Linked DNA regions of Leisingera sp. NJS204. The protein of the gene in region 1 binds, or shares a complex with, the protein of each later gene. Links are inferred from orthologs where the notes say so. Each region holds a gene or a part of one and is shown on either strand. Other genes may lie near its edges.

Region 1 (12,933 bases):
CACAACTCTGCCTCAGGTGCCGCCTCGGTCAGCGGGCCGGTCTTCAGCTTCTGCATCCGCGCGGGCCATTCGGCGTTCGCCATCGCGGCCTCGCAGGCCGCCTCATCAGCGCCCAGGTGGCGCAGCGCTGCCAGCGCAGCACCGGCGTTCTGGATCTGATGCGCGCCCAAGAGGGCCGGCAGCGGCAGGTCCAATAGGCCGAACTCATCCTGGAACACCAGCCGGCCGCGTTCCTCGTAGACATGCCAGTGCTGGCCATAGGCGATCAGCGGCGCGCCAAGGCGGGCGGCGGTGGCCTCGATCACCTCCATCGCCTCCTCCGGCTGCGGACCAACCACAACCGGCACGCCGCGTTTGATGATACCGGCCTTCTCGGTGGCGATTTTGGTCAGCGTGTCGCCCAGGAACTGCTCATGGTCGATCGAGATCGGGGTGATCACGCTAATTGCGGGTTTATCAATCACGTTTGTGGCGTCCAGGCGTCCGCCCAAACCGACCTCCAGCAGCGTGTAATCCGCAGGCGTGCGGGAAAACGCCAAGAGGCCGGCCACCGTGGTGATCTCGAAATAGGTGATATTCTCGCCGCCGTTCTTGGCATAGCACTCGTCCAGCACCTCACTCAGATGCGGCTCGGAGATCAGCTCGCCCGCCAGCCGGATCCGCTCATGAAAGCGCGCCAGATGCGGTGAGGTGTAGGCGTGAACGCTCTTGCCCATCCCCTCAAGCCCGGCGCGGATCATCGCCTGGGTCGACCCCTTGCCATTGGTGCCGGCCAGATGGATCACCGGCGGCAACTTGTCCTGCGGGTTGTCCAACGCGGACAGCAGCCGCCAGACCCGGTCCAGCGTCAGGTCGATGATCTTGGGGTGCAGCGCCATCATGCGGGCGAGGATCGCGTCGGAGGTCTGGGTCATCGGCCTGGTCCTGTCAGATCGGAAAGTCAAATGCAGCAAATAACAGCGCCCGCCCAGGTAAGGACGGGCGCGGTCCGGCCGGACAGCCGGGCAGGTTAATATAGACCGGTTTATTCGGCAGCTTCTTCGCTGACTGCGGCCTCGGTTGGCGCATTTGCGGCCATGGCGGGGTCTTCCTCTTCCGGCGAGGGCAGATCGCCCACCACCTGCGGCGGCAGGCCCATCAGCATCCGAATGATGGTGATCAGCTCACCGCGCATCTCGGTGCGCGAGGTCACGCGGTCCAGCATACCGTGATCCAGCAGGTATTCGGCGCGCTGGAACCCTTCGGGCAATTTTTCGCGGATGGTCTGTTCAATCACGCGGGGACCGGCAAAGCAAATGAGCGCATTGGGTTCAGAAATATGCACATCGCCCAGCATCGCATAAGACGCTGTCACCCCGCCGGTGGTCGGATGGGTCAGCACCACGATATAGGGCAGGCCCGCCTCTTTCAGCATCTGCACCGCCACGGTGGTGCGCGGCATCTGCATCAGCGACAGGATGCCTTCCTGCATCCGCGCACCGCCAGCGGCGGAAAACAGCACCAGCGGGCGGCCCAGCTTCACCGCTTCTTCAGCCGCGGCGATGATGGCGTTGCCCACATACATGCCCATCGAGCCGCCCATGTAGGAAAAATCCTGCGCCGCAGCGATAATGGGGGTGCGGCCGATTTCACCGGCGGCCACCAGCATGGCGTCTTTCTCGCCGGTCTTTTTCTGCGCCGCCTTGATCCGGTCGGGGTATTTCTTCTGATCCTTGAACTTCAACGGATCGGCCAGCGGTTCCGGCACCGCAACCTCGGTGAACACACCGCCGTCAAACAGCGCGGTGAACCGGTCGCGCGGCGTGATATGCATGTGATGGCCGCAGCTGGTGCAGACGTTCTGATTGTCGCTCAGCTCGCGGTGAAACAGCATGGTGCCGCATTCATCGCATTTCTGCCAAAGGTTCTCGGGCACTTCACGGCGCGAAAAGATCGAGTTGATCTTGGGCCGGACGTAGTTGGTGATCCAGTTCATATTGCTTGCCTCTCCGGGGGCGCGGTTTGCCCCCCAGATAAGGCGCCTTGGCCGCAATTGCAATCAGCGGCGTATGGCAAGCCGTGCGCAAAGCCAGCTAACCAGCATCAGCGCAAAGTCCACCGCCATCCAAGGCCGCAGCGCCTGCACGTCCGCCATCTCGAAGGGGATCATATACAGCGCCAGCCCGTTCAGGCTGGTCGGCGAAGCAAACAGCAATAATGCAGTAACATTGTTGAAAAAATGCACCGCCATCGCCGGACCCAAGGTACCGGCCCGCGCTGTCAGATCCGCCATCAGCACCCCGAACAATCCGGCCCAGACGGTGATCAGCAGCGCATTCTCCCCGGCCTCGGCAGGCAGATAGTGCCCCAATGCAAACAGCGCCGACGGCCCCAGAAGCCACACTGCCGGGCTGCGGAACCGTGCCGCAAGCGCCTGCTGGATATAACCGCGGAACAGGATCTCCTCCGCAGAGGTCTGCACCAGCACCGCGGCAACAGACAAAGGCAGAATGCCCAGCCAGGTCCAGACCGGCAGGTTCGGGGTCATCGCCGGCCCCATGCTGTAGGGCGGCAGCAGCATGATCAGCACGCTCAACCCCAGCAGATACAGGCTCACCTTGCCGAACTGCCAGACCAGCGGCACCAGATGCCCCGTGACGGTGGCAAAGCTGCGCTGGTGAAACAGCCGCGCCGCCATAGCCACCCCCAGCGACAGAAAGGCAAAGCTGCCCAGCAGCACCAGCATGGCGCCGGGATTGCTGCCGTCACCCAGCCCCTGCAGCCAGGCGCCGGGGAACAGGCCCGCCACCATCACCTGCAGCGCCGCGGTCATCGCAAAGCTGACCGCCGCCACCAGCACCAGCCCCAAAAGCAGCCGCCACAGCGCAGGCTGCAGCCGGGCAAAGCGCACCAAGGCCTCATGCGCCCTGTAACTGTGCCCGTCGCTGTACCCGTCTCTGTGCCTGTGCTGCATGTGTCCTCCGGCTGGAATGGCGGCAAATTGCGCCAACGTTATGCATTGCTGCAACGCCATGGCAAGGCAGACAGCCCGGCGCGCGGTTCACACTTGCCGCGCAGCAGCCCTGCCCGTAATAAATTTGTCAAAAAAACAGACCGGCAGGGACCGCAGTGACCAGAACAAACAACGGGAAACCCGTGTCTTTTTCGCTCCCCGGCGGAAAGGCGCCAGGACTGCGCAGAGCTGCAGCCGCCGCCGCGCTGGCCGGCCTGGCCTTGGCGGGATGCAGCCCCGCCCCCACAGGCATGTCCTTTGCCGCCCGCGTGTCCGGCCCGGCGCCGCGCCTTAGCGGCCAGGTGATGTCCTTTGCCGGCGGCGGCGTGCTGCTGGCTGCCCCGGAAACCTTTTGCTTTGACCGGCGCAGCAGCACGGCGGATGACAGCGGCGGTTTTGCCTTGATTGCCCATTGCAGCCGGCTGGACCGGAACCGCTGGTTCGGCTCCCGCAATGCGGCCGTTCTGACCGCCTCGATCGGTCCGGCACAACAAGACGCCGCAGCCCCGCAAGCGGCTGATATCGTGGCCATGTTCCCCGGTGCCACGCTGCTGGAAACCCGCGACGACCAGTTGCTGCCGCTGGTCCGGCTGGAATTCCCCGAAGCCGTCGCCGAAGGGGCCAGTCCGGTTCACTGGCGCGGTGCCTTTGTGCTCGACCGGCATCTGGTCGCCCTGGCGCTCTATGCACCGGAGGGCAGCCGCGCCCTGGGAGGCCAGGGGGCAGCGCTGCTGAACGAAGTGACCCACCGCTCACTGGAAGCCTCCACCCTGCCGGATCTTGAGGAAGCCGGCGCGGTGCTGCCCAAAGGCCCCCGGCGGTCCCTGCGCCCCCTGGCACGGCCCGCAGCGGCAGCCGCCGGCGCCCCGGAAACCGGCGCCACGCCCGCCCTTCGCAAAAAACGCGGGCTTAGCCAGCGGATTGCCGGTTTATTTCAATAGCCGCCAGCGGTTACACTGGCGCCAGCGCCCGCCGCATTACCGCGCGGGCCGGACTCCGCAACACGGCGCAACAGGCAAGAGAGAGCACGATGGGCAGGATCATGGACCGGCTGCTGCACCTGCGCAGCCTGCGCCGCTGGCGCGCAGCCGCAGAAGAGTCGGCCCGCGCGCCGCTGTCTGAACTGCGCCGCCAGCGCAATCAGGCCCGCCAGCTGCGCACCCATCTGGACCGGCTGATCCACACCGCCGACGGCCGTTTGGCGCTGCCGCAGATCGGCTCCTCCTTCTTTCCGCGCCCGCATGGCACCGATTGGTCCTGGCGCCCGGAACTGTGGCGCGGGCCGCTGCCCGAATGCGGGCTGTCCTCCGTCCCCGCCAAGGCCCGGCTCGGCGATGAGGCGCAGCTGTTTCACGATTGCGCCTTCTCCGAACTGACCCTGCGCCAGCTGCGCAACACCCGCGAAGAAGACCTTGCTCCCTTCGGCCTGCGCATGGATGTGTTCCAATTCGACGGCTCGTTCCTGTCGCTGGTGATCGACCTGCCGCCCGCCGCTGCCAATGGCATGACCCGGCAGCATCTGCTGCGGATCGACAGCATTATCGAATCCGAAAAACCGATCGAGATTTTTGCCCGGCTCAACATCCAGCACGGTCCCAATACCGAACAGATCGTGCGCGAGCTGCCGCAGGAGCAAAAGAACATCGTGGTGGAGTTCGACCTGGCCTATTCCAAGCTGAACGAGAAGCGGATCGAAAAGATCTGGCTTGATCTGATATTTGAAGCGCCGGATATGAACCAGGTGATCCTGCGCGACCTGACCTTCTCGCGCCACCGCCGCGCGGCGATCTGAGGAACCTGAGCCATGAGCGACCTGTCACTGACCAAAATCCGCTTCCGCAACGGCATCTGGGAGGGCCGGATCAGCAACGCCCCCGCCAGCGGCGCGCGGCCCGAGATTTCCGTGATGTTCCAGGATCAGCCGGTGGCCGATGCAAAACTGAAAGAAGGCCAGGCAGGCGGCGAATGGCTGATCTCAGTGCCGGTCCCCGCCGAGGCATTGGCCGACGGGGTGCAGACTTTCGTGATATTCGATGCCGCCGGCGGCACCCGTCTGGGTGATTTCACCCTGATCGCCGGGGAGGCTGTGGCGGACGATCTGCGCGCCGAGGTCGAACTGCTGCGCGCAGAACTCGACATGCTGAAACGCGCCTTCCGCCGCCACTGCCTGGAAACCACCTGAGCGGCGGTTACACCAATGTCTGGAAATGCTCTGCCAGCACCTGCATCAGCTTGGCGTGCGGGATCGGGCCATAGCTGCAGCGCGCAACGCCTGCCTGCCGCGCGGTTTCCAGCGTGATACCGCGCATCATCGTGTTGACCGGCAGCGCGCTTGCCTCGCAGACTTGTGCAATCAGATCCGGATCAGTCAGGCCGGGGATGAAATACCCATTGCCGCCGGCCTCGGCATAAGCCGCGCCGCGTTCCAGCGCCTCCGCCATCAGGCCCGCGTGTTTCGACGCATCTTTTTCCTTCAGAAACAAATCTGTGCGCGCATTGACAAAAATGTCCGCATTGGCCGCCCGTACTGCAGCAACCCGCCGGGCCTGCTCTTCAATGCTGTAGAGCTCCGCCGTCCCAACCACCTGGTCCTCAAAATTCAGCCCCACGGCGCCGGTTTCGGCCAGCCGTTTAACATTGGCGGTCAGCTGTTCAGGCGCACGGGAATAACCGCCCTCAAAATCAATTGTCACCGGCAAATCCGTGGCGGCGATGATGCGTTCAGCGTTGCCCAGAACAAACTCCAACGGGATCTGCTCGCCATCGGCAAAGCCCTGCGCAACGGCCACCGGATAGCTGCCGGTCGCCAAGGCCGCGGCCCCCGCCCCGGCAATCGCCTTAGCACTGCCTGCGTCCCAGATGTTATACAGCACCACCGGGTTGCCCGGCTGATGCAGCGCCGCAAAGGCGCGTGCGCGGTCGGAATATATCATGCAGAAATCCTCTGTTTGTAGCTTGTCTCAATCTCGATCAGCCGCTGCTTGCGCCACAAGCCGCCGCCATAACCGGTCAGCGATCCATCCGCCGACAGCACCCGGTGGCAGGGTACTACCAGCGCCAGCTGGTTGGAACCATTGGCCCGCGCCACCGCCCTTGTGGCCGAAGCGCGGCCCAGCTCGCGCGCGATCTGCGAATAGCTGCGGGTTTCGCCGGCCGGAATAGTCAGCAGGTAGCGCCAGACCTCGCGCTCGAACCCGGTGCCATGCAGAGCCAGCGGGGTTTGGAAATCCGCGCCGTCACCCGCAAAGAACCGCTGCAGCTCTTCGGCGATCTGCTTTGTCGGCGCGGGCCGCCCAAAGCCGATCCCTCCGGGCTGCGCCTTTTGCAGCCTGGCCACTTCCCGCGGCAGCGCCTTGCGGTCGGCAAATTCCAGCAGATGCAGCTGGTGCCGGCAGCTGATCGCAATCATCGCGCCCAGCGGCGTGTCGATCCAGTCGGCCAGCAACAGCGCGTCCTTGCGGAAGGCGCCCGGCGCAATCCCGACCAGCTTGGCAAAGGCCGCGCGAAAGGCGCTGGCGCTTTCAAACCCGGCATCAATCTGCGCCGCAATCACCGGCTCGCCGGCTTTCAGCGCGGTGAACCCCTCGCGCAGGCGGCGCTGGCGGGCCATTTCCAGAAAGGTCATGCCGAAATGCCGCTTGAACGCCCTCCGAACGGTGGACGCATCCAGCCCCATCCGCGCCAGATCGCTCTCGCCCCAGCGATAGGCGGGACGCGCCTCCAGCCGGGCCAGAAGATCCTGTACCATCGGATCATCCCCGGCAGCAGCCGCCAGCGGCTTGCAGCGTTTGCAGGCGCGGAACCCCGCCTCAATACATTGGCCGGGGCTGGCGTAAAAGCGGCAGTTCTCGTACTTCGGATTGCGCGCCGGGCAGGTCAGGCGGCAGAAGATGCCGGTGGAGGTCACGCCCACATAGGCGCGCCCCTCATAGGCGTCATCACGTGTGATCAGCGCTTGGTACAGCGTCGGGGAATCAGGCAGGTCAAACATCATGGGGCGAACATAGCCCAGCCCATGCAATCAATGCGCCGGAGATCGGGCGTTGATATTCACTTTGACGCGACAAATGCATTGCGCCGGGTTGGGTGTTGCCCTTTCAGCGTACGCCGGTTTCACCTGATCATCAGGTTTTCACAACATACACTCCCCTGGTCGATCACCCATTGCACAAGGCGCGGGCAAGCTGTGCGGCTGTCTGCGCAGCACCCAGAGACCGGCCGCGATAAAAAGGGGGTCGTTCAGGAATTCCTGTCCAAGCAGGCCCCGCGGGGTCTGTCCATTCTCTGCCCGGCGGCGCTCCGTGCTGCCCGCAAACGCCACCCCCCTGCCGCTTCTTTCTGGCCAAAAATACCTTGGGGGTGAGGGCCGCAAGGCCTGAGGGGGCAACGCCCCCTGCTTCCGCCCGGCCGGCACGTGAACAGCAGAGCAGAAAAAAGGCCGCCCAGCCGGACGGCCCCTTTGTGCTGCAATATGGCCAAGCCTTACTTCGGTCCCAGCGCAACCAGCCCCTTCAGGATGTCGATGGCATAGGCCAGCTGGTAATCCTCTTCGCGCAGCTCGGCGGCCTTTTCGGCCTTTTCGCGGTCGGCTTCGATCTGGCGGATCTCATCCTCGCTCAGGCTGTCATTGTTCAGACTGCCGCGCAAATCGGCCTCGGAGCGCGAGCGGCGTGCAGGCGAGTCGTTCTCCTCCTCAGCCGCAGCGGTTCGGCGGGGCTGCTGCACCACAATATCAGGGCTGACGCCCAGCGCCTGGATCGACCGGCCCGACGGTGTGTAATAGCGCGCAGTGGTCAGACGCATCGCGCCCTCGCCCTTCAGCGGCATCACCGTCTGCACCGATCCCTTGCCGAAAGACTTGGTGCCGATGACGATGGCGCGGCGGTGATCCTGCAGCGCACCGGCCACAATTTCCGAGGCCGAGGCCGAACCGCCATTGATCAGCACCACAATCGGCTTGCCATCGGCCAGATCGCCCGGCGTTGCGTTGAACCGCTCGCCGTCCTCGGGGTCGCGGCCGCGGGTCGAGACGATCTCACCGGATTCCAGGAAACTGTCCGCCACCTTGATCGCCTGGGTCAGCAGCCCGCCGGGATTGTTGCGCAGGTCCAGAACGATGCCGTTCACATTATCCTTGCCGCCCGCATCTTCGATCTGCTTTTTCAGCCCGGACACCAGGTTGGTGGTGGTTTGATCGTTAAAGGTGGTGATCCGCATCACCACGGTATCGCCCTCGATGCGGCTGCGCACCGCCGTCAGCTTGATGGTGTCGCGGATGATCGAGACATCAAACGGCTCGGCCTCGCCTTCGCGCACCACGGTGATCACAATCTCGGACCCCACTGGTCCGCGCATCAGGGTGACCGCATCGTCCAGCGACAGGCCCAGCACGCTTTCGCCGTCCACATGGGTGATGAAATCGCCTGATTCCATGCCGGCCTCGTCCGCCGGGGTGCCGTCGATCGGCGAGACAACTTTGACAAAGCCCTCTTCCTGCGTGACTTCAATCCCCAGGCCGCCGAATTCGCCGCGGGTCTGCACCCGCATGCTGGCCGCATCATCCGGCGACAGGTAGCTGGAATGCGGATCCAGCGACGTCAGCATGCCGCCGATCGCCGCCTCGATCAGTTCCTTCTCGTCGACTTCCTCGACGTATTGGGCGCGGATACGCTCGAAGATGTCGCCGAACAGGTCCAGCTGCTCATAGACATTTGCCTCGCGCGTGCCTTCCTGCGCCAGCAACGGGCCCGCAACATAGGTTGTAGCGACAATCCCTGCCAGCGTGCCGCCAATGGCGGCCATCGCAAATTTTCTCATCAAGCCTTCATCCACCTTTTCCAGTGCGGAACCATGTTTCCGGATCCACCGGGCTGTTGTCCATTCTCACTTCTATATAGAGCGTTTCTGTCCGGTCAGTTCCACCCCCTTCACCGCTAAGTGACAGAATTGCATCCGGCTTGGGATTTTCTCCGCTCATCAATCCCACCGGCGTGCCCTCGGGGATCACTTGCCCCGCCTCGCCGAACACCTCGGCCAGGCCGGAGAACACAAACAGCGTCTCCGGCTGCGGTTCCAGAATCACCACATTGCCCAGATCCAGCAGCGGCCCGCGATAGCGGATGGTGGCGGCGGCCGGCGCCGTGACCAGGGCGCGGGGACGCGCCGCGATCAGCAGACCGGGCCGGGCAATACCCGCCGCGTCCCGTTCGCCGTAGCCGCGCAGCACCAGCCCTTCGACCGGCAACGGCAGGGTGCCGCGCAGCTCTGTGATGTCAGCGCTGGTCCCGGCGATGTCACCGCCGGCAATCTCGGCCAGCCCGTCGGCAAATCCCGACAGGGTTTCAGTCGAGGAAATCAGGATCGCGGTGCGCACCGGATCAGCAGTGAAACGGCGCGGCAGCGTGGTGCGGTCGGCAATCGCGGTAGACAGCTGCACCCGCGCGGACTGCACGCCCGCCAGCCCCTCTTCCAGCGTCCTGGCCGCGTTCTGCTGCAGCAGCCGCAGGCTCTGCACCTCGTCCAGATCCATCTTCAGCGACTGCGCCCTGGCATGCAGGGCCGGGGTCACCTCGGCCAGCATCATAGCCGAGCGTGCCGCGCCCAAAGGCCCCGAAGGATGCACCATCAGCACCGGCGGCGGCGAGGTTTCAATGGTCTGGATAATCCCCAGCAGCCCCGAGACCTCCTCTTGCCGCGCCGCCAGCTGCGCACTCAGCTGCGCCTCGCGCCGCGCCACCCGGCGCAAGCCGTCGCGCATCGCCGCCAGACCGGCCTCAAACGCCTGCACGGTTGCGGTCAGCGCCTTCACCCGGTCGCGGGAGCTGCCGGCCTCCTGCAATTGCACCGAAGCCCCCTCCAGCTGCGCCGCCGCCGTGCGCGCGGCCCCGGCGGGGTCCGCTGCCGTCTGCAGCGGTGCGGTCAGCAGCGCCAGCAGCAAAAAGCCCGCCCGCAGCGTCATGACAGCAGGCTCTCCCCGGTCATCTCTGCCGGTTTCTCCAGTCCCATCAGCTCCAGAATAGTCGGCGCCAGATCCGCCAGCCGCCCATCCCGGAGTGTGGCGCCTTCCGGCCCGCCAACCAGCGCCACCGGCACCAGGTTCAGCGTATGCGCAGTATGGGCGCCGCCGGTTTCCGGGTCCACCATCACCTCGCAATTGCCGTGATCTGCGGTGGCAATCATCGCGCCGCCCGCCTTCTCCAGCGCTTCCACCACCTGCGCCAACCCGCGGTCCACTGCCTCGCAGGCCAGCATCGCCGCCTTCAGATCGCCGGTATGGCCGACCATGTCGGGGTTGGCATAGTTGGTCACAATCAGGTCATAGCCCGCAGCAATTGCCTCGACAAACTTCTCCGTCACCTCGGGGGCCGACATCTCCGGCTGCAAGTCATAGGTCGCCACATTGGGCGACTTCGGCATGAACCGGTCCTCGCCCTCTTCCGGGTCTTCCTTGCCGCCATTCAGAAAGAAGGTCACATGCGGGTATTTCTCGGTCTCCGCCAGCCGGAACTGGCGCTTGCCCTGCTTCGCCACCCAGGCGCCCAGCGTGTTCACAATCGCTGCCTTGGGATAACAGGTGGTCATGTAATCGCTATGGCTGTCGGAATACTCCACCATGCCCAGCAGGCCCGCCAGTTTGGGGCGCTCGCCCGCATCAAATTCAGCAAACCCCGGTTCGCCAATCGCGCGCAGAATCTCCCGCGCGCGGTCAGCCCGGAAGTTCAGGCAAAAGACCCCGTCGCCGTCCTTTACCCCCTGATAACCGTCCAGCACGGTGGCGGCGATGAACTCATCCGTTTCCGACTGATTATAGGCATGGTCCACCGCGCCGTGGGCATTCATCCCCGGCCGCCCCTTGGCATGGATCATCGCATCATAAGCCTCGCTGACGCGGCCCCAGCGGTTGTCGCGGTCCATCGCGAAGTAACGCCCGGTGACGGTGGCAATGCGCGCGCCTTCGGGCAGCTTCTCCTCCAGCCGGCGGAAGTGGCGAAAGGCCGATTTCGGCGCCACATCGCGCCCGTCGGTGATTGCATGCAGCCAGACCGGCACGCCCGCGTCCGTCACCGCCTTCACCGCCGCCAGGATGTGGTTGATATGCCCATGCACGCCGCCGTCCGAGACCAGCCCCATCAGATGCGCCGCGCCGCCGCTTTCTTTCAGCTGCGCGATAAACGCCTGCAAAGCGCCGTTTTCAAAGAACGACCCGTCTTCAATCGCCAGGTCGATCTGCCCCAGATCCATCGCCACCACCCGGCCCGCGCCGATGTTGGTGTGGCCCACTTCTGAATTGCCCATCTGCCCGGTCGGCAGCCCGACATCCGGCCCATGGGTGATCAGCCGGGCGGCCGGCCCCTTGGCCAGGATCGCATCAAAGGTTGGCGTTTGCGCCAGATAAGGCGCGTTTGCCTTGCCGGGCTCGCCGCTGCCCCAGCCGTCAAGAATGCACAGGACAACGGGTTTGGGTGCGGTCATGGGGTAGCTCCGGGGCAAGGCTGTGTTCGCAAGCCTTCTAACGCCTCGCCGCGCCGGGGTGAACCGGCATTCCTGCCACAGTTGGCGTTATCAGCGCGCTTGGCGGCAGCAAGCCTCCGCCAATCCGCTTCATCTTTCCAAAAATACTCAAATCCCCGGCCCGCCACCCGCGCCGCCGCCCGCGTTCTGCGGTGTCAGCAGATGCCGGATCAGCGCCACCGGATGGGCCCGCAAGCTCAGCCGCATGGCGACGTAATCCTCCACCACTTCCTCGCCCAGGCCCATCTGCGGCAGATCCGCTTCCGGCTCGTAAATCCCCTCGCCCTCCAGCTCGCGGGCAAACAGCGGCAGCGGCTTGCGGGCGGTGATCGCCTTGGCCGCCCACAAGGCCTCACGCCGGTTCAACCCGAGGGCAGCAAAGGCATCAGCTTCAGCAAGCCGCTCAATCACCGGCGGCGGAGTGCCTGCCTTGCGCCAGACGTCCTCCACCTCCGTATAGCCATTGCCGCGTGCCGCAGTCAGCCAGGCGGCATCCTCATCGCGCAGGCCTTTCACCTGCCGGAACCCCAGCCGCAGCGCCAGCCCGCCATGGCCGTCCGGCTCCATCACATTGTCCCAATAAGAATTATTGATGCAGACCGGGCGCACGTCTACGCCATGTTCGCGGGCGTCGCGCACGATCTGGGCAGGCGCATAAAACCCCATCGGCTGCGCATTCAGCAGCGCACAGGCAAAGATGCCGGGATGGTGGCATTTGATCCAGGCAGAGGCATAGACCAAGAGCGCAAAAGACGCCGCATGGCTTTCCGGAAACCCGTAAGAGCCAAAGCCCTCGATCTGGGAAAAGCAGCGCTCGGAGAAACCGCTATCATAGCCGTTCCTGGCCATGCCGCGCAAAAACAGGCTGCGGAATTCGCTGACGTTGCCGTGTTTTTTGAAGGTCGCGAGCGACCGCCGCAGCCGGTCGGCCTGCTCCGGCGTGAAGCCCGCGCCGACAATGGCGATCTGCATCGCCTGCTCCTGAAACAGCGGCACACCAAGGGTCTTGCCCAGTACTTCGCCCAGCGCGTCCGAGGGGAAATGCACCGGCTCCTCGCCATTGCGGCGGCGGATATAGGGGTGCACCATATCGCCTTGGATCGGGCCGGGGCGGACAATGGCGACCTCGATCACCAGATCATAGAAATGGCGCGGCTTCATCCGCGGCAGAAAGTTCATCTGCGCCCGGCTTTCGACCTGAAAGACGCCAATGCTGTCGGCCCGGCACAGCATGTTGTAGACCGCCGGATCCTCGGGCGGCAGGGTGGCCAGGCTGTAATCCAGCTGGTGGTGCTGCTGCAGCAGATCAAACGCCTTGCGGATACAGGTCAGCATGCCCAAGGACAGCACATCGACCTTGAGGATACCAAGCGTGTCGATGTCATCCTTGTCCCAGCAAATGACTGTGCGCCCCTCCATCGTGGCGTTCT
Region 2 (5,455 bases), 2.0 Mb from region 1 along the record:
GCGATCCTCACCTGCAAGGGGCTGTCGGCCAAGGAAATCGGCCAGCAGCTTGATCTGTCCTACCGCACAGTGGAAAGCCACCGGGCGCATCTGCTGCAAAAATTCGCCGCCCGCAAGCTGCCGGAACTGGTGGCCAAACTGACGGGCATGCCGCTATGAGACAAAATACAGTCCGGCAATTGCAAATCCGATTATCTGCCTCCATGTTACAGCCCGGATCGACGGTGCTTTCCTTGCGGTAATCCTTGCCCTATAAGCGCCCTAATTTCCGGCCCGCCTGCCCTGGCGGGCCTGTCGGAATTGGCTGAGGACAATATGACAAACAAATCTCACGAAGCTGACGTGGCATTCATCAAGGCGCTGGCGGAATTGCTGCGCGAAAACGATCTGACCGAACTGCAGGTCAAGCGGGACTACGGCGACGACGACAGCCTGAATGTGCGTGTCTCCCGCCAGACCGCCATGGCCGCGCCGGTGCAGGTTGCGATGCCTGCCGCCGCTGCTCCGGTTGCAGCCGCTGCCCCTGCCGCCGCCGCAGCCCCCGCAGCCGCCAGCGAAGATCCGGCCAGCCACCCCGGCGCCGTGACATCGCCGATGGTCGGCACCGTCTATCTGCAGGCCGAACCCGGCTCGCCCGCCTTTATCTCTGTTGGCCAGCAGGTCAGCGAAGGCGACACCCTGCTGATCGTCGAGGCCATGAAAACCATGAACCACATTCCGGCGCCGAAATCGGGCACCGTGAAGCGCATTCTGGTTGAAGACGGCGCCGCCGTTGAATTCGGAACCCCCCTGGCCATCATCGAGTAAGGATCTGGCATGTTTGACAAGATCCTGATTGCCAACCGCGGCGAGATCGCCCTGCGCGTGATCCGTGCCTGCCGGGAAATGGGCATCAAGTCGGTTGCGGTGCATTCCACTGCGGATGCCGACGCAATGCACGTGCGCATGGCCGATGAATCGGTCTGCATCGGGCCGCCGTCCGGCACCCAAAGCTATCTGTCGATCCCGGCCATCATCTCGGCTGCCGAGATCACCGGCGCCCAGGCGATTCATCCAGGCTACGGCTTCCTGTCGGAAAACGCCAACTTTGTGCAGATCATCGAAGACCACGGGCTGACCTTCATCGGCCCCTCGGCTGCGCATATCCGCACCATGGGCGACAAGATCACCGCCAAGGAAACCGCTCAGAACCTTGGTATTCCGGTTGTTCCGGGGTCCGAGGGCGGCGTGCCCGATATTGCCGCGGCAAAAAAAGCCGCCGCAGATATGGGCTATCCGGTGATCATCAAGGCCACCGCCGGCGGCGGCGGCCGCGGCATGAAAGTGGCCCTGAACGAAATAGAGCTGGCGACCGCCTTCTCCACTGCCCGTTCGGAAGCCAAGGCTGCCTTTGGCAATGACGAAGTCTATATGGAGAAGTACCTCCAGAAACCGCGTCACATCGAAGTACAGGTCTTTGGCGACGGCAAAGGCGTCGGCGTTCACCTGGCCGAGCGCGACTGCTCGCTGCAGCGCCGCCACCAGAAGGTGTTCGAGGAGGCCCCCGGCCCCTGCATCACCCCGGAAGAACGCGCCCGCATCGGCAAAATCTGCGCCGACGCCATTGGCAAGATGGGCTATTCCGGCGCCGGTACCGTTGAATTCCTCTATGAAGACGGCGAGTTCTATTTCATCGAGATGAACACCCGCCTGCAGGTGGAGCACCCGGTGACCGAAGCCATCTTCGGTGTCGATCTGGTACGCGAACAGATCCGGGTGGCCGAAGGCCTGCCGATGTCCTTTACCCAGGGCGATCTGGAAATCAACGGCCACGCCATCGAGGTCCGGATCAACGCCGAGAAACTGCCGAATTTTTCGCCCTGCCCGGGCAAGATCACCCAGTACCACGCCCCCGGCGGATTGGGGGTGCGGATGGATTCGGCGCTCTATGACGGCTACTCGATCCCGCCCTATTACGACTCGCTCATTGGCAAGCTGATCGTGCACGGCCGCGACCGGACCGAGGCGCTGGCGCGCCTGAACCGGGCTCTGGGCGAGCTGATCATCGACGGCATCGACACCACCGTGCCGCTGTTCCATGCGCTGCTGCAGGAACAGGATATCCACACCGGCGACTACGGCATTCACTGGCTGGAACGCTGGCTGGAAGAAAACCAGCCCGGATAACTTCAGAGGGGCGCGCCACTGGCTGCGCCCCGTTTTACATTTGCCTGCCTTTTCCCGTTATACTGGCCAGCACCATGAGCTTAACTGCGGACCTATTGCTGCACGCCTATTCTGCCGGTGTTTTTCCGATGGCCGAACACCGCGACGACCCCGAGATTTTCTGGGTCGATCCCAAGCGGCGTGGCATTCTACCGCTGGATGGCTTCCGCATCTCCCGCTCGCTGGCCAAACGGATCCGCAACGGCGGATTTGAGATCACCGTGAACCGGGATTTCGGCGGCGTCGTAGACGGCTGCGCCGACCGGGCCGAGACCTGGATCAACGGGGAAATCCGCGACCGCTACCTGGATCTGCACCTGATGGGCAACGCCCATTCGCTTGAAGTCTGGCAGGACGGCATCCTGGCCGGCGGCACTTATGGCGTCTCTCTGGGCGGCGCCTTTTTTGGCGAAAGCATGTTCTCGCGCCGCCGGGATGCCTCCAAAGTGGCGCTGGCCTATCTGACTGACAGGCTGCGGCAGGCGGGCTACAGGCTGTGCGACACGCAATTCCTGACTGCGCATCTTGCCTCGCTTGGCGGAATTGAGGTTACCCGCGCGCGTTACCGGGCCCTATTGCGTGAGGCCCTGAAAACGGATGCGGATTTTGCCCGGCCAGCTGTGCCCGCACCTCAGCTGCTGCTGCAGCGCATGACCCAGACATCATAGCGGTTGTGGTCCAGCGCGTTGAGTGCCGGGCTGGACGCCACCATCCAGCCCTGGAAATGCATCGCACCATCGTCGGGGTCCCGCACGGTCAGATAGGCAAAGGCATCCCCGGTCGGGTTCTCCGCCGGATAGCGGCAGTCCGACACGGTCACCAGCAAGCCGAACATTTCCGAACTGCCGCCGATCGCCACTTCCGCATCCATGGTATGGCCGTTGACCTTGTCCAGCGCCCTTAGCACCGCAGCACTGCCCTGCGCCGCCGGCTGCTCCTGGCCCCAGGCCGGCATGGCCAGCGCACAAGCCATTACTGCCGCGGCAAAGCGCATCAAGAATCGCCCTCGCCGCCGCCGGCGACAAATTTGACCAGCAGCGAAATCAGGCTGACCGCACCCTGCGTATCCTCGATCTCATCGCCTGCTTCAAAAGCAAAGGGCGAACCGCCGGGCATGATCTCAACAAAGTTACCGCCCAGCAGCCCTTCGGAAGAGATCACCACCGCGCTGTCATCCGGGATTTCGATGCCTTCATTAACAGAGAACATAGTATCTGCGCGGAAGGTTTCCGGGTTCAGGCCGACGCCGGTCACGGTGCCGATCTTGACCCCGGCCAGCCGAACGTCGGTGCCAACGCTGACCCCTTCCAGCGAGCGGAAAGACGCGTTCAAGTCATAGGTCGCGCCGCCGCGCGACAGGCCGGCCGCCTGGCCGGCATAGACGGCAAAAGCAACAGCGGCAGCCAGCACGACGCCGCCGGCAAAAACTTCGGTAGGATTGTGGGACATGAAATCAGCCTTCTGGCAGATGTTTTATTCGGGCACCCAGGCCTCATAATCGCGGCGTTCCTTGGGTTCGCCGCCTGCGCGGATCGACCCGGCCGGCGCATAGGCCATCATGGTGCCGGTCAGGTTTTCCTGATGCGGCTTTTCCCAGGCCTTGTGCTTCAAAGGCTTCTCGCTGGGCAGCTCGTCAAAAGTGCGGTGCAGCCAGCCGTGCCAGTCGGGGCTGACGCGCGAGGCTTCAACTTCCCCGTTGAACATCACCCAGCGCTTGCTGTCATCGGCATTGCGGTAGAACACATTGCCCTGATCATCCTCACCCACCTTGATGCCCTTGCGGGCGGTGAACATCCGGGTGTTCAGGGTGGCGCCGTTCCACCATGTCACAGCGCTCAGAAGTGTGTTCAGGATTCCCATCGGTGCCTCCGGATTTATCCGTTTCTGATATGGCCCAATTTCCCGCCAAGGTCCAGTGGCTTGCGCCCCTCTGGACGGGTCACGGCGGGAATTGGCAGTTTTGCCTTAGGCGCGTTTCCCGCACCTGACAGGATCAGCCTGCCGCTGGGGCCAGCGCCGTCACTTCGATCTCGATGCGGTACTTGGGATCGATCAGGTTGCACTCGATCATTGTTGCCGCAGGCGGGTTGGCGCCAAAGACCTCTGCCAGAACCGGCCAGCAGGGTTCGAACTCCGCCGCATCCGGCAGGTAATAGTTCACCCGCACCACATCGGCAAAGCCAGCGCCCGCCTTCTGCAAGGCTCCGCCAATGGTTTCAAGCGCAGATTTGCACTGTGCCACCACATCATCGCCCTGCCCGACGGTGCCTGCCACATGCACGAAGCCGCCAGCCGCAACAGCGCGGCAATAGCCGATCTTAGCCTCAAACTCACCGCCTGAAGAAATACGTTTGATCACTGCCCTGCTCCTTCCTCTTGCCCGAAATATCCCGGGGGCGCAGCGGCCCGCCGCTGCGGGGGCAGCGCCCCCATCCAACCGGCCCCCAAACAGCAAACGGCGCGGATAATACCGCGCCGTTTGATCTATTGACTAGCCATTCAACCGGCCGAGGCCGGCTCTTTCTCGGCGTCCGCGTGGATCATCAGCGGCTGCGCATCCGAGGTCACCGCCTCCTCGTTGACAACCACCTTGGTCACGCTGTCCATGCCCGGCAGATCGAACATGGTATCCAGCAGGATATCCTCCATGATCGACCGCAGCCCGCGGGCACCGGTCTTGCGTTCGATTGCTTTCTTGGCAATCGCGCTCAGCGCCTCGTCGGTGAAGTCCAGTTCGGTGTCTTCAAGCTCGAAGAGGCGCTGATACTGTTTGACCAGAGCGTTCTTGGGTTGGGTCAGGATGATGACCAGCGCGTCCTCGTCCAGGTCTTCCAGCGTTGCCAAGACCGGCAGACGGCCGACAAATTCAGGGATCAGCCCGAATTTCAGCAGATCTTCCGGCTCCAGTTCCTGGAACACTTCGCCGACACCGCGGTCATCGTTGTCGCGCACATCCGCGCCAAAGCCCATCGCAGACCCCTTGCCGCGGGCCGAGATGATCTTGTCCAGCCCGGCAAAAGCACCGCCGCAGATGAACAGGATATTGGTGGTGTCCACCTGCAGGAATTCCTGCTGCGGATGCTTGCGCCCGCCCTGCGGCGGCACCGAGGCAACGGTGCCTTCCATCAGTTTCAACAGCGCCTGCTGCACGCCCTCGCCCGATACGTCGCGGGTGATCGAGGGGTTTTCAGACTTGCGGGTGATCTTGTCGACCTCGTCGATATAGACGATGCCGCGCTGCGCGCGCTCG

The links.
Region 2: the proteins of accD (region 1) and accC are in contact, whole or in part, in a solved structure (PDB 8UXZ), measured with the Escherichia coli proteins. The link is inferred for Leisingera sp. NJS204 from one-to-one orthologs.

Annotation. Positions count from the first base shown.
Region 1 is NZ_CP035417.1:3,760,384-3,773,316, forward strand. Bases 1-2,823 are described here. They hold accD (acetyl-CoA carboxylase, carboxyltransferase subunit beta), read right to left. Parts: upstream 1,976-2,823; coding sequence 1,025-1,975; downstream 1-1,024. Other genes in these bases: ETW24_RS18275 (bifunctional folylpolyglutamate synthase/dihydrofolate synthase), read right to left, coding at 1-914; ETW24_RS18285 (CPBP family intramembrane glutamic endopeptidase), read right to left, coding at 2,039-2,823. Outside these bases: more of ETW24_RS18285, read right to left, coding at 2,824-2,953; ETW24_RS18290 (hypothetical protein), read left to right, coding at 3,136-3,933; ETW24_RS18295 (DUF6478 family protein), read left to right, coding at 4,023-4,784; ETW24_RS18300 (hypothetical protein), read left to right, coding at 4,797-5,174; ETW24_RS18305 (isocitrate lyase/PEP mutase family protein), read right to left, coding at 5,182-5,925; ETW24_RS18310 (bifunctional transcriptional activator/DNA repair enzyme AdaA), read right to left, coding at 5,922-6,986; ETW24_RS18315 (S41 family peptidase), read right to left, coding at 7,475-8,809; ETW24_RS18320 (murein hydrolase activator EnvC family protein), read right to left, coding at 8,817-9,950; gpmI (2,3-bisphosphoglycerate-independent phosphoglycerate mutase), read right to left, coding at 9,947-11,464; ETW24_RS18330 (error-prone DNA polymerase), read right to left, coding at 11,612-12,933.
Region 2 is NZ_CP035417.1:1,723,745-1,729,199, reverse strand. Bases 1-2,991 are described here. They hold accC (acetyl-CoA carboxylase biotin carboxylase subunit), read left to right. Parts: upstream 1-816; coding sequence 817-2,166; downstream 2,167-2,991. Other genes in these bases: ETW24_RS08505 (DUF2155 domain-containing protein), read right to left, coding at 2,837-2,991; aat (leucyl/phenylalanyl-tRNA--protein transferase), read left to right, coding at 2,241-2,873; accB (acetyl-CoA carboxylase biotin carboxyl carrier protein), read left to right, coding at 316-807; ETW24_RS08525 (LuxR C-terminal-related transcriptional regulator), read left to right, coding at 1-159. In the rest of the region: more of ETW24_RS08505, read right to left, coding at 2,992-3,199; outer membrane lipid asymmetry maintenance protein MlaD, read right to left, coding at 3,199-3,654; ETW24_RS08495 (NADH:ubiquinone oxidoreductase subunit NDUFA12), read right to left, coding at 3,679-4,065; ETW24_RS08490 (RidA family protein), read right to left, coding at 4,199-4,564; ATP-dependent Clp protease ATP-binding subunit ClpX, read right to left, coding at 4,705-5,455. UniProt on the Escherichia coli protein: This protein is a component of the acetyl coenzyme A carboxylase complex; first, biotin carboxylase catalyzes the carboxylation of the carrier protein and then the transcarboxylase transfers the carboxyl group to form malonyl-CoA.